3 regions of the Rhodococcus sp. B50 genome follow, and region 2 is predicted to be linked to each of the others. Evidence: riboswitches for the same ligand, from Rfam matches in the RefSeq annotation. Region 2 holds a riboswitch; each other region holds the start of a gene.
The links. A riboswitch is a leader RNA that binds a small molecule or an ion and turns the genes downstream of it on or off. The one in region 2 is predicted to bind S-adenosylmethionine.
Positions count from the first base shown of each region.

Region 1 (3,274 bases), 1.6 Mb from region 2:
GTTCCATGCGAATTACCCTACTTATCCTGTGGGGAATTGTCGACCGCTACACGCACGGCGACGCGTCGCCGTCGGTCGCTCCGAGGCCGGGACGCGTCTCCGGCGAGGGGTTCCACACGCCGTCGGTCTTCGCGTGCACCCACGACGGCCCGTTCACGACCAGCGACCGGAGCGCTCCGAGGAGCCGCTCGACGTCGTCGGACGAGCTGCCGAGTCCGAGCGACGCCCGGACGGCACCGCCGGCGCGACCGACCCGCGCGAGCAGCGGGTGGGCGCAGAAACGTCCGTCGCGGACGCCGATGCCGTGCTCGGCGGACAGATAGGAGGCCACGTGACCGGGCTCGTAGGCCTCGATCGTGAAGGTGACGATTCCGACGCTGTCGGCCGAATCGTTCCACAGCCGAAGCACTTCCACTCCGTCGATGGCCTCCAGACCGTCGATGAGCAGGGAGCACAGGGACTCCTCGTGACGGGTCACCGCGTCGGAGTCGAAACCGGCAAGCGCATCGCATGCGGCGGCGAGGGCGGCGACACCGAGCACGTTGGGGGTGCCGGCCTCGTGACGCGCAGGGGCGCAGGCCCATTCGGTGTGGTCGAGGCGCACCTCGCGGACCGCACCGCCTCCGGCGAGGTACGGGTCGGCGGCGTCGAGCCAGTCGCGGCGGCCGACGAGCACTCCCGCACCGAACGGCGCGTACAGCTTGTGGCCGGAGAACGCGAGGTAGTCCACGCCGAGCGACTCGAGGTCGACGCGGCGATGGGGCACGAGCTGCGCGCCGTCGACGAGGATCCGCGCACCGGAGGCGTGGGCGAGTTCGGCGAGCTCGGCGATGGGCAGCACCTCGCCGGTGACGTTGGAAGCACCCGTGACGGCGAGCAGAGCCGCGGGGGCACGCTGGAGTTCGACCGCGAGGCGCCACACCGTCTCCGCGACCGTGTCGGCCGCCTCGACGATGCGAGAGTTCTTCCACGGCAGCAGGTTCGCGTGATGCTCGATGTCGAGCACGACGACATCGCCGGACACGGCACTCGCGAGTAGATTCAGCGAATCGGTGGTGTTGCGCGTGAAGACGACGACCTGGTCGTCGTCCGCACCGACGAAGCGCGACACGGAGGTACGAGCGTCCTCGTAGGCGGTGGTGCTGATCCGCGAGGCGTATCCGGCGCCGCGGTGCACGCTCGCATAGAAGGGCAACAGTTCCGTGATGCGGTCGGTGACGACGGACAGTGCCGGTGCGCTCGCCGCGTAGTCGAAGTTCGCGTAGGTGCAGGTACCGCCCTGGACGAGCGGAACCTGCGAATCACAGCCGGAAACGGTGGCGAACGGAGCGATGCAGGTGGTGGCGGCTACAGCAGTCATGACAAATCCCTCGTGTACTCAGGGACCCGCCGGTGACGCCTACGACGGAGAGTTCTCGTCGCCGGCAGAGTCCGCGCTTGCCGTGTCCGGTGGTGGATTCACGGCCCGGTCGTCACCCGGAGCACCCCACCGCGGTTGGAGGGTTGCCGACCAGCTAGCCGGGGCTTGACGCTGGTACTCATGACCTGGCGAAGACAATGACAGGACGATCGAGCCGTGTCAACCCGTATCGCACGACGCCGACACACGTTCCGCGCACCGAACGTTCACCTGTTGTCCACCCGGACGTGAGATAACCGGAAGATCCATCGAGCAGAAGGACCCGCGGAGTTGCCAGCCATATCCTCGACCCCCGTCGGCCGGTCCCCCATTCCGGACGAATTCCTCCGCGCGTCGCACGCTCCACCTGCACGCACCCTCGTCGACCTGCTGCGGAGCGCCGCCGAGGCACATCCGGACGCCCCCGCCGTCGACGACGGCACCACGGTCCTCGAATACGCCGAACTCGTCGAGGCGGTGATCGCCGGTGCCTATGCACTGAACGATGCGGGTGTCGGCGCCGGCGACAGGGTCGGTGTGCGCATGACGTCCGGGCGCACCGATCTGTATGTGACGATTCTCTCGATTCTCGCCGCGGGCGCCGCATACGTGCCCGTCGACGCGGACGACCCCGACGAGCGCGCCGAGCTCGTCTTCTCGGAAGCACGGGTCACCGCCATCGTCACCGACGAGGGCATCGGGCCGGGCACGGCCGCCCCGTCGGGCACCCCGGCCGTGCGGGGGCCGCACCTCGACGACGACGCGTGGATCATCTTCACCTCGGGTTCGACCGGGACACCGAAGGGTGTCGCCGTCACCCACCGCAACGCGGCGGCCTTCGTCGACGCGGAGGCTCGGATGTTCTGCCGGGCGGCGCCGCTCGGACCCGGCGACCGGGTCCTGGCCGGGTTGTCGGTGGCCTTCGACGCGTCGTGCGAGGAGATGTGGCTCGCTTGGCGGCACGGCGCCTGCCTGGTTCCGGCACCCCGCGCGCTCGTCCGCTCCGGCATGGATCTCGGACCGTGGCTCGTCTCGCGCAACATCAACGTCGTCTCCACCGTGCCCACGCTCGCGGCGATGTGGCCGGCCGAAGCACTCGAGGCGGTGCGCCTGCTCATCTTCGGCGGCGAAGCCTGCCCACCCGATCTCGTGGAGCGTCTCGCCGTTCCGGGACGGGAGGTGTGGAACACCTACGGTCCCACCGAGGCCACGGTCGTGGCCTGCGCTTCGCTGATGGACGGCACCGGGCCGGTCCGTATCGGCCTTCCCCTCGACGGCTGGGATCTCGCCGTGGTGGACGCCGAGGGCAACCCCGTCGAAGAGGGCGCGACCGGCGAACTCGTCATCGGCGGCGTCGGTCTCGCGCGTTATCTCGATCCGGCGAAGGATGCCGAGAAGTACGCTCCCATGCCCACGCTCGGCTGGGAGCGCGCCTATCGCAGCGGCGATCTCGTCACCCTCGACCGCTCCGGACTGCTGTTCCAGGGGCGCGCCGACGACCAGGTCAAGATCGGTGGCCGCCGCATCGAACTCGGCGAGGTCGACAACGCGCTGCAGAACCTGCCCGGCGTGGCCGGCGGTGCGTGTGCGGTGCGCAAGACGGCCGCCGGACACTCGATCCTCGTGGGGTACATCGCCTCCACCGATCCGGACTTCGACATCGCGTCCGCCCACGACCTGCTGTCCGAGCAACTCCCCGCCGCACTCGTCCCGCGACTCGCGCTCGTCGACGAACTCCCCACCCGCACGTCGGGCAAGGTCGACCGCAACGCCCTGCCGTGGCCGCTGCCGGGCGCCGACGCCGACTCGGTGGAGGCGCTCGGTCTCGATCCGACCGCCGAATGGGTCGCCGAACTGTGGACCGACATCCTCGGT
Region 1 is NZ_WPAG02000002.1:3,289,631-3,292,904, forward strand. Features, by position in the region: gene GON09_RS15565 (aminotransferase class V-fold PLP-dependent enzyme) at 47-1,360, opposite strand; SAM riboswitch class IV at 1,429-1,546, opposite strand; gene GON09_RS15570 (Pls/PosA family non-ribosomal peptide synthetase) at 1,691-3,274, shown strand, end outside.
Region 1: it holds a riboswitch for S-adenosylmethionine, as region 2 does, so the genes downstream of both, GON09_RS15565 (aminotransferase class V-fold PLP-dependent enzyme) here and GON09_RS22905 (amino acid ABC transporter permease) in region 2, are expected to answer to the same signal.

Region 2 (3,274 bases):
TTCGATGTCCAGATCGAGCACGTTCCCGATGAGATGGGCGAAGTCGGTCTCGGATCCGATGATCGTCGTGTCGTCGTCGGCGTAGAAGCGCAACGGCGGTGCGGTACCGGCCGATCCGGTGACGACGAGTGTGCCGCGGTCGCGAATCTCCTGGGGAACCTTGGCGGCGATCTCCTCGACCGGGTCGGTGGTGATGCGGTTCTGGTCCGCGGTGAGGTTGTAACCGGCCGTGGTGGCGGCGTCGGTGTCGGTTCCGGCATCTGCGTCGGAACTGCAGGCCGCGACACCCAGGAGAGCGACGGCGGTCAGGATCGAGGTCAGCAGGCGGACCCGGCGGGAGGAAGCGAACATCGTTACCTTCTCGAATGCGGTGGTGGGGCGGAAAATCAGAGAACACGGGACAGGAACGACGCGGTGCGTTCCTGCTGCGGGTTGTCGAGGAGCTCGTGGGGTGGTCCCTGTTCGACGATGACGCCGCCGTCCATGAAGACGACGGTGTCGGCGACCTCACGGGCGAAACCGATCTCGTGCGTGACGATCACGAGAGTCGCGCCGTCGCCGGCAAGGTCGCGGATGACGGCGAGAACCTCGCCGACGAGTTCGGGGTCGAGAGCCGAGGTGGGCTCGTCGAAGAGGATCACGGCGGGTCGCAGGGCCAGGGCCCGCGCAATCGCGACGCGCTGTTGTTGTCCGCCGGACAGTTGTTTCGGGTAGTCGTGCAGCTTGTCGCCCACGCCGACGCGGTCGAGCAGGGCGCGGGCCTCCGCCTCGATTTCCGCTCGGTCGCGGCCCTGCGCCGACAGCGGTGCCTCGACGACGTTCTCGAGGGCGGTCAGGTGCGGGAACAGGTTGAAGTTCTGGAAGACGAAGCCTATGCGGGAACGCTGACGGAGGATGTCGCGGGCACGCAACTCGTGCAGCTTGTTTCCGCGACGCTTGTAGCCGATCAGCTCACCGTCGATGCGGACGGTGCCGCGGTCGACCTTCTCGAGGTGGTTGAGGGTGCGCAGGAGGGTGGATTTCCCGGAACCGGACGGCCCGAGGATCACAGTGACCGTGCCTTTGCGTAGTTGCAGGTCGATCCCTTTCAGCACCTCGAGTGTGCCGAACGACTTGTGGACTCCGCGCACGTCGACGACGTAGTCGACGTCGTCCCGGGTCGCGGTCACTTCGTGGCTCCCCGGGGTGCACCGATACCGCTGTCGCGGATCTCCCGGTATTTCGCGACCACGCGCTGCCACGGGGTGAACGGGAGTGCCCGTGCCGAACCGCGAGCGTAATGCCGTTCGACGTAGTACTGCCCGATCGACAGGATCGTGGTGAGGATGATGTACCAGACCGTCGCGACCATGAGCATCGGTACGACGCGTCCGGTACGGCCGAAGATCACCTGCACCTGGTAGAAGAGCTCGGCGATGGCCATGGTGGAGACGATCGAGGTTCCCTTGAAGAGGCTGATCACCTCGTTGGCGGCGTTCGGGAGGATCGCCCGCATGGCCTGCGGGAGCACGATCTTCACGAACTGCCGGTACCGCGGGATGCCGAGCGCATTGGCCGCCTCGATCTGACCGTGATCGACCGAGATGATGCCGGCCCGGATGATTTCGGCCGAGTAGGCCGCCTGGTGGAGTGCCAGGCCGATGACGGCGGCGGTGAATCCCGAGATCACCCCGGCCACACCGAACTCGAAGAAGGCGGGACCGAAGGGGATACCGATCGACAGCGTCTCGTACAGGTACGCGATGTTGAACCAGAACAGCAGTTGGACGATGAGCGGGATCGATCGGAACGCCCAGATGTACGTCCACGAGACCACTTGCAGAACAGGATTGTTCGACAGCCGGCCGATCGCGAGGAGCACACCGAGCGCGAAGCCCAGGAACGTGCCCCACAACGTCAGCTCGATCGTCATCCACAGTGCGGAGAGCACGGACGACGCAGTGAAGTATTGCGTGAAGGTGGCCCAGTCCCAACCGGGATTGGTGGCCAGGCCGTGCACGAACTGGGCGACGACGATCAGCACGCCGGCGCTGATCACCCAACGCCACGGATGCCACTTTCTGGCGACGACCAGGTTCTCGTCGTCGGCGGGTTCGGCCGGTGCGTCGGGGACGCGGATATCGGTGGACGCGCTCACGGCGACGTCCTGGTAGCGGGAGGCATCGGGAAGGCCTTTCGGGACAGCGGGGGCGGTCGGGGACGGGGACGGGATGCAGACGTGGGTCCCGGCCCGTCCCCCTGCGGACGGGCCGGGACTCACGCGGTGAAGAACGGCGGGAGGTTCCGGTGGACGATCTACGTCAGTGACGACACCGATGCGACCTCCCGCGGCACAGGTCGATGTGCCGGCGGCGCCACGAAGCGCGCTCGGTCCAGCGGGTCATGCTCGTTCCTCCATCGGTCCCGGCGGTAGCACCCGCACCCGCGCACGGGGGGTTGCTGCGACGTCGTGGAGCCAGGTCTCTCGGTCGCTCTGGATGGTCGCCGCCCAAGCTACGGAGTGCGGCGCGCTGCGGACAGCCTTTCTCTCACCGTGACGGAAATAGCGTCGCTCATCGAGACCGATGTCGATGTCGCCGTGGAGCCCCGACATCGACAACGATGTCGGTTTCGACGAGACGTAGACTCGCCTCGGTGACCCCGCTCGAACTCTTCCTCGTCGCACTTGCCGGTCTCGGAGCCGGAGCGATCAACTCCCTCGTCGGATCCGGCACCCTCATCACGTTCCCGACGCTCATCGCGTTCGGTGTACCGCCGGTGACCGCGACGATGTCCAATGCGATCGGCCTGGTCGCCGGGGGCGTCTCGGGTACCTGGGGCTATCGGCGCGAACTGCGCGGGCAATGGGAGCGGTTGCGATGGCAGATCCCGGCGTCGTTCTGCGGGGCACTGGTCGGAGCATGGCTCCTGCTCCACCTGCCGGAGACCGTCTTCGAGACGGTCGTGCCGATCCTGCTCGTCCTGGCGCTCACGCTCGTCGTACTGCAACCGAAGATCCAGGCCTGGGTGGCTCGCAGAACGGGTGGCGACGCCGACGGCCGTCTCGGACCGATACGGATGACGCTGCTCGTCGTCGGCACGTTCGCCGTCGGTGTCTACGGCGGCTATTTCACGGCGGCGCAGGGAATTCTGCTGATGGGCCTGTTCGGTGCGTTGCTGCACGACCACATCCAGCGGCAGAACGCCGCGAAGAACCTGCTGTCGCTGGTCGTGAACGTCGTGGCCGCCTGCGCCTACATCCTGGTGGCGTTCGACCGGATCGATTGGACCGTGG
Region 2 is NZ_WPAG02000002.1:4,922,258-4,925,531, reverse strand. Features, by position in the region: gene GON09_RS22915 (ABC transporter substrate-binding protein) at 1-351, opposite strand, end outside; gene GON09_RS22910 (amino acid ABC transporter ATP-binding protein) at 387-1,169, opposite strand; gene GON09_RS22905 (amino acid ABC transporter permease) at 1,166-2,137, opposite strand; SAM riboswitch class I at 2,392-2,484, opposite strand; gene GON09_RS22900 (sulfite exporter TauE/SafE family protein) at 2,635-3,274, shown strand, end outside.

Region 3 (3,274 bases), 4.8 Mb from region 2:
AGGACGGACTGCGCGGCGACGTCGCCGCGGACATGCGTGAGGTCGCGGGCTTCGTGTCTCCGAACCCCGGCGGTGTCGGCCCGCTCACCCGTGCATTCCTTCTGAGTAACGTCGTGGAGCGGGCCGAGCAGCTCGCCGCCCGGTAACGGGTCGACACCCCGGGAGACGAGATGGCTCAGGCTCTGCGATTCACGCGTCTGAACCTGCCGCTGCTCGCGGTCACCCTGGTGATCGCGGCAGCGGTGATCCTGGTGATCGCCGACCGATGGCGACGCGGAGCGTTCGTCTTCGGCGGCGCGACGATCCTCGCCGGCCTGTTCCGCTGGGTTCTCGACGAGGACAAGGTCGGTGTCCTCGCGGTACGCAGCAAGGGATTCGATGTCGCGTCGATGATGGTTGTCGGCGGCATCGTGGTGGCGCTCGCCGCGTCGATCGACCCGCTGGGGACCGACTAACCCTCGGCGAGTTTCATCAGCTCGGCGAGGAGCTTGGCGACCTCGTCGGCCTCGGTGAGGAAGCCGTCGTGTCCGTCGCGCGAGACGAGTACACGCAGCTCGTCCGATCCCGGGAGGAGATCGGCGATCTCCTGCTGCAGGCGCAGCGGATACAGCCGGTCGGAATCGACGCCGGCGACGATCGTCGGCACCGGGGTGGACCCGAGTGCGGCTTCGACACCGCCGCGTCCGCGCCCGACGTCGTGCCGGTTCATCACGTCGGACAACAACACGTAGGTACCGGGATCGAAGCGCGCGACGAGTTTGCGCGCCTGGTGCTCGAGATAGCTCTGCACGGCGTACCGGCCGCCCCGCCACGGATCCTCACCGTCCTGGGGGAGATTCCCGAAGCGTGTGTCGAGCTCGAGTTCGGTCCGGTAGGTGAGGTGCGCGATGGTCCGGGCGATGGCAAGTCCGGCTTCGGGGCGCCGCCCCGTGCCGTAGTAGTCGCCGCCCTGCCAGTCGGGGTCGGCCGTGATGGCCGTCATCTGCGCGCTCTGGGTGCCGATCTGGTCGGCAGTGGCGCGGGCGCCGGTAGCGAGGACGAGCGACGCCCGTACGCGCTCGGGATGGGTGATGATCCATTCGAGGGTGCGCATGCCGCCCATCGAGCCCCCGGTCACGGCCGCGAGAACGTCGATGCCGAGCTTGTCGAGCAGGGTCACTTCGGCGGCCACCTGATCGCGCACGGTGATCAGAGGGAAGCGGGAACCCCACGCCTTGCCGTCGGGTGCGGCGCTGCCGGGACCGGTGGTTCCGCGGCAACCGCCGAGGATGTTGGTCGAGACGACACACCAGCGATCGGTGTCGATGGGGGCACCGGGGCCGACCATGCCCGACCACCACCCGGGGGACGGATGATCCGGGCCGGCGGGGCCGGTGACGTGCGAGTCGCCGGTGAGGGCGTGTTCGACGAGCACAACGTTGTCGCGGGCGGGGGACAGCTCACCCCACCTCTGCATAGCGATCGTGACGTTCGGCAGTGTCTCACCGCTCTCGAGGGCGAGATCTCCGATGTCGATGGTTTCGAGGCGTCCGTCCGCCGGGGGCAGTTCGACGCGACGACGCTCGGTGCCCGCCGTCAAGAGGTGACCGCCTCGACGCTCGGGGAGGGGTGGCAGCGCCGGCTGCGGATGTCGGTCATCGTGTCCTTCCGGCGGTGGTGGGAGGTTCGATCGTGGTTTGCGTGCGACAGCACATCATCATGTCAATCCTCCCGGCAGCAGGCTTGTCGGCGGGGTCCCGCCGACCGTGTCCTCACCCGGAGCACCCCACCCCGGTCGGAGGGTTGCCGGCCAGCAAGCCGGGGCTTGACGCTGGCACTCATGACTATCCCGGCAGTCTAGCGACTCTCCGGCGCAGGGTCTTATGCACCCTCTGAACAGCCCTGACCAGCATGAAAGTTACCGGTCGGTAAGGCTGGAGGGTAAGACGAGGCGCTTTGCGGACGCCGCGAATAGCAGTACGCTTGTCATGTTTGGCCGGGGTCCAGGACGTGGACACGGCCATGCTCGCGCATAGCGAGCCGACGGCGATCGCACCCACAAAGTGCGGTCGATTGGGGACCACAGAAACGTCCTAGGAGGACACGAAGCGCATATGTCCAAGATCAAGGTTGAGGGTAAGGTCGTCGAGCTCGACGGCGACGAGATGACCCGCATCATCTGGCAGTTCATCAAAGACAAGCTGATCCACCCGTACCTGGACGTGGATCTCGAGTACTACGACCTCGGCGTGGAACACCGCGACGCCACCGATGATCAGGTGACGATCGACGCGGCGAACGCCATCAAGAAGCACAACGTCGGTGTCAAGTGCGCCACCATCACTCCCGACGAAGCGCGCGTCGAAGAGTTCGGTCTGAAGAAGATGTGGCGGTCGCCCAACGGCACCATCCGTAACATCCTCGGCGGCACCATCTTCCGTGCGCCCATCATCATCTCGAACGTGCCGCGTCTGGTTCCGGGCTGGACCAAGCCGGTCATCGTCGGCCGCCACGCGTTCGGTGACCAGTACCGCGCCACCGACTTCAAGGTCGACCGCCCGGGTACCGTCACCATCACCTTCACGCCGGAGGACGGCAGCGAGCCGATCCAGCACGAGGTCTGCCAGATCCCCGAGGACGGCGGCGTCGTCATGGGTATGTACAACTACAAGAAGTCCATCCAGGACTTCGCGCGCGCCTCGCTCTCGTACGGCCTGCAGCGCAACTACCCGGTCTACCTGTCGACCAAGAACACGATCCTGAAGGCCTACGACGGCATGTTCAAGGACGAGTTCCAGCGGATCTACGAGGAAGAGTTCAAGGCGGAGTTCGACGCCGCCGGACTCACCTACGAGCACCGCCTCATCGACGACATGGTCGCGTCGTCCCTCAAGTGGGAGGGCGGCTACGTCTGGGCCTGCAAGAACTACGACGGCGACGTCCAGTCCGACACCGTCGCCCAGGGCTACGGTTCGCTGGGCCTGATGACCTCCGTCCTGATGACCCCGGACGGCAAGACCGTCGAGGCGGAGGCCGCACACGGCACCGTCACGCGGCACTACCGCCAGCACCAGCAGGGCAAGCCGACGTCGACCAACCCGATCGCATCGATCTTCGCCTGGACCCGTGGCCTCGAGCATCGCGGCAAGCTGGACAACACCCCCGAGGTGATCGAGTTCGCGCAGCAGCTCGAGGACGTCGTCATCAAGACCGTCGAGAGCGGACAGATGACCAAGGACCTCGCTCTGCTGGTCGGCCCGGAGCAGTCCTGGCTGACCACCGAGGAGTTCCTCGG
Region 3 is NZ_WPAG02000002.1:122,883-126,156, forward strand. Features, by position in the region: gene GON09_RS00840 (bifunctional methylenetetrahydrofolate dehydrogenase/methenyltetrahydrofolate cyclohydrolase) at 1-146, shown strand, start outside; gene GON09_RS00845 (DUF3017 domain-containing protein) at 171-455, shown strand; gene metX (homoserine O-acetyltransferase MetX) at 452-1,579, opposite strand; SAM riboswitch class IV at 1,714-1,825, opposite strand; gene GON09_RS00855 (NADP-dependent isocitrate dehydrogenase) at 2,094-3,274, shown strand, end outside.
Region 3: it holds a riboswitch for S-adenosylmethionine, as region 2 does, so the genes downstream of both, metX (homoserine O-acetyltransferase MetX) here and GON09_RS22905 (amino acid ABC transporter permease) in region 2, are expected to answer to the same signal.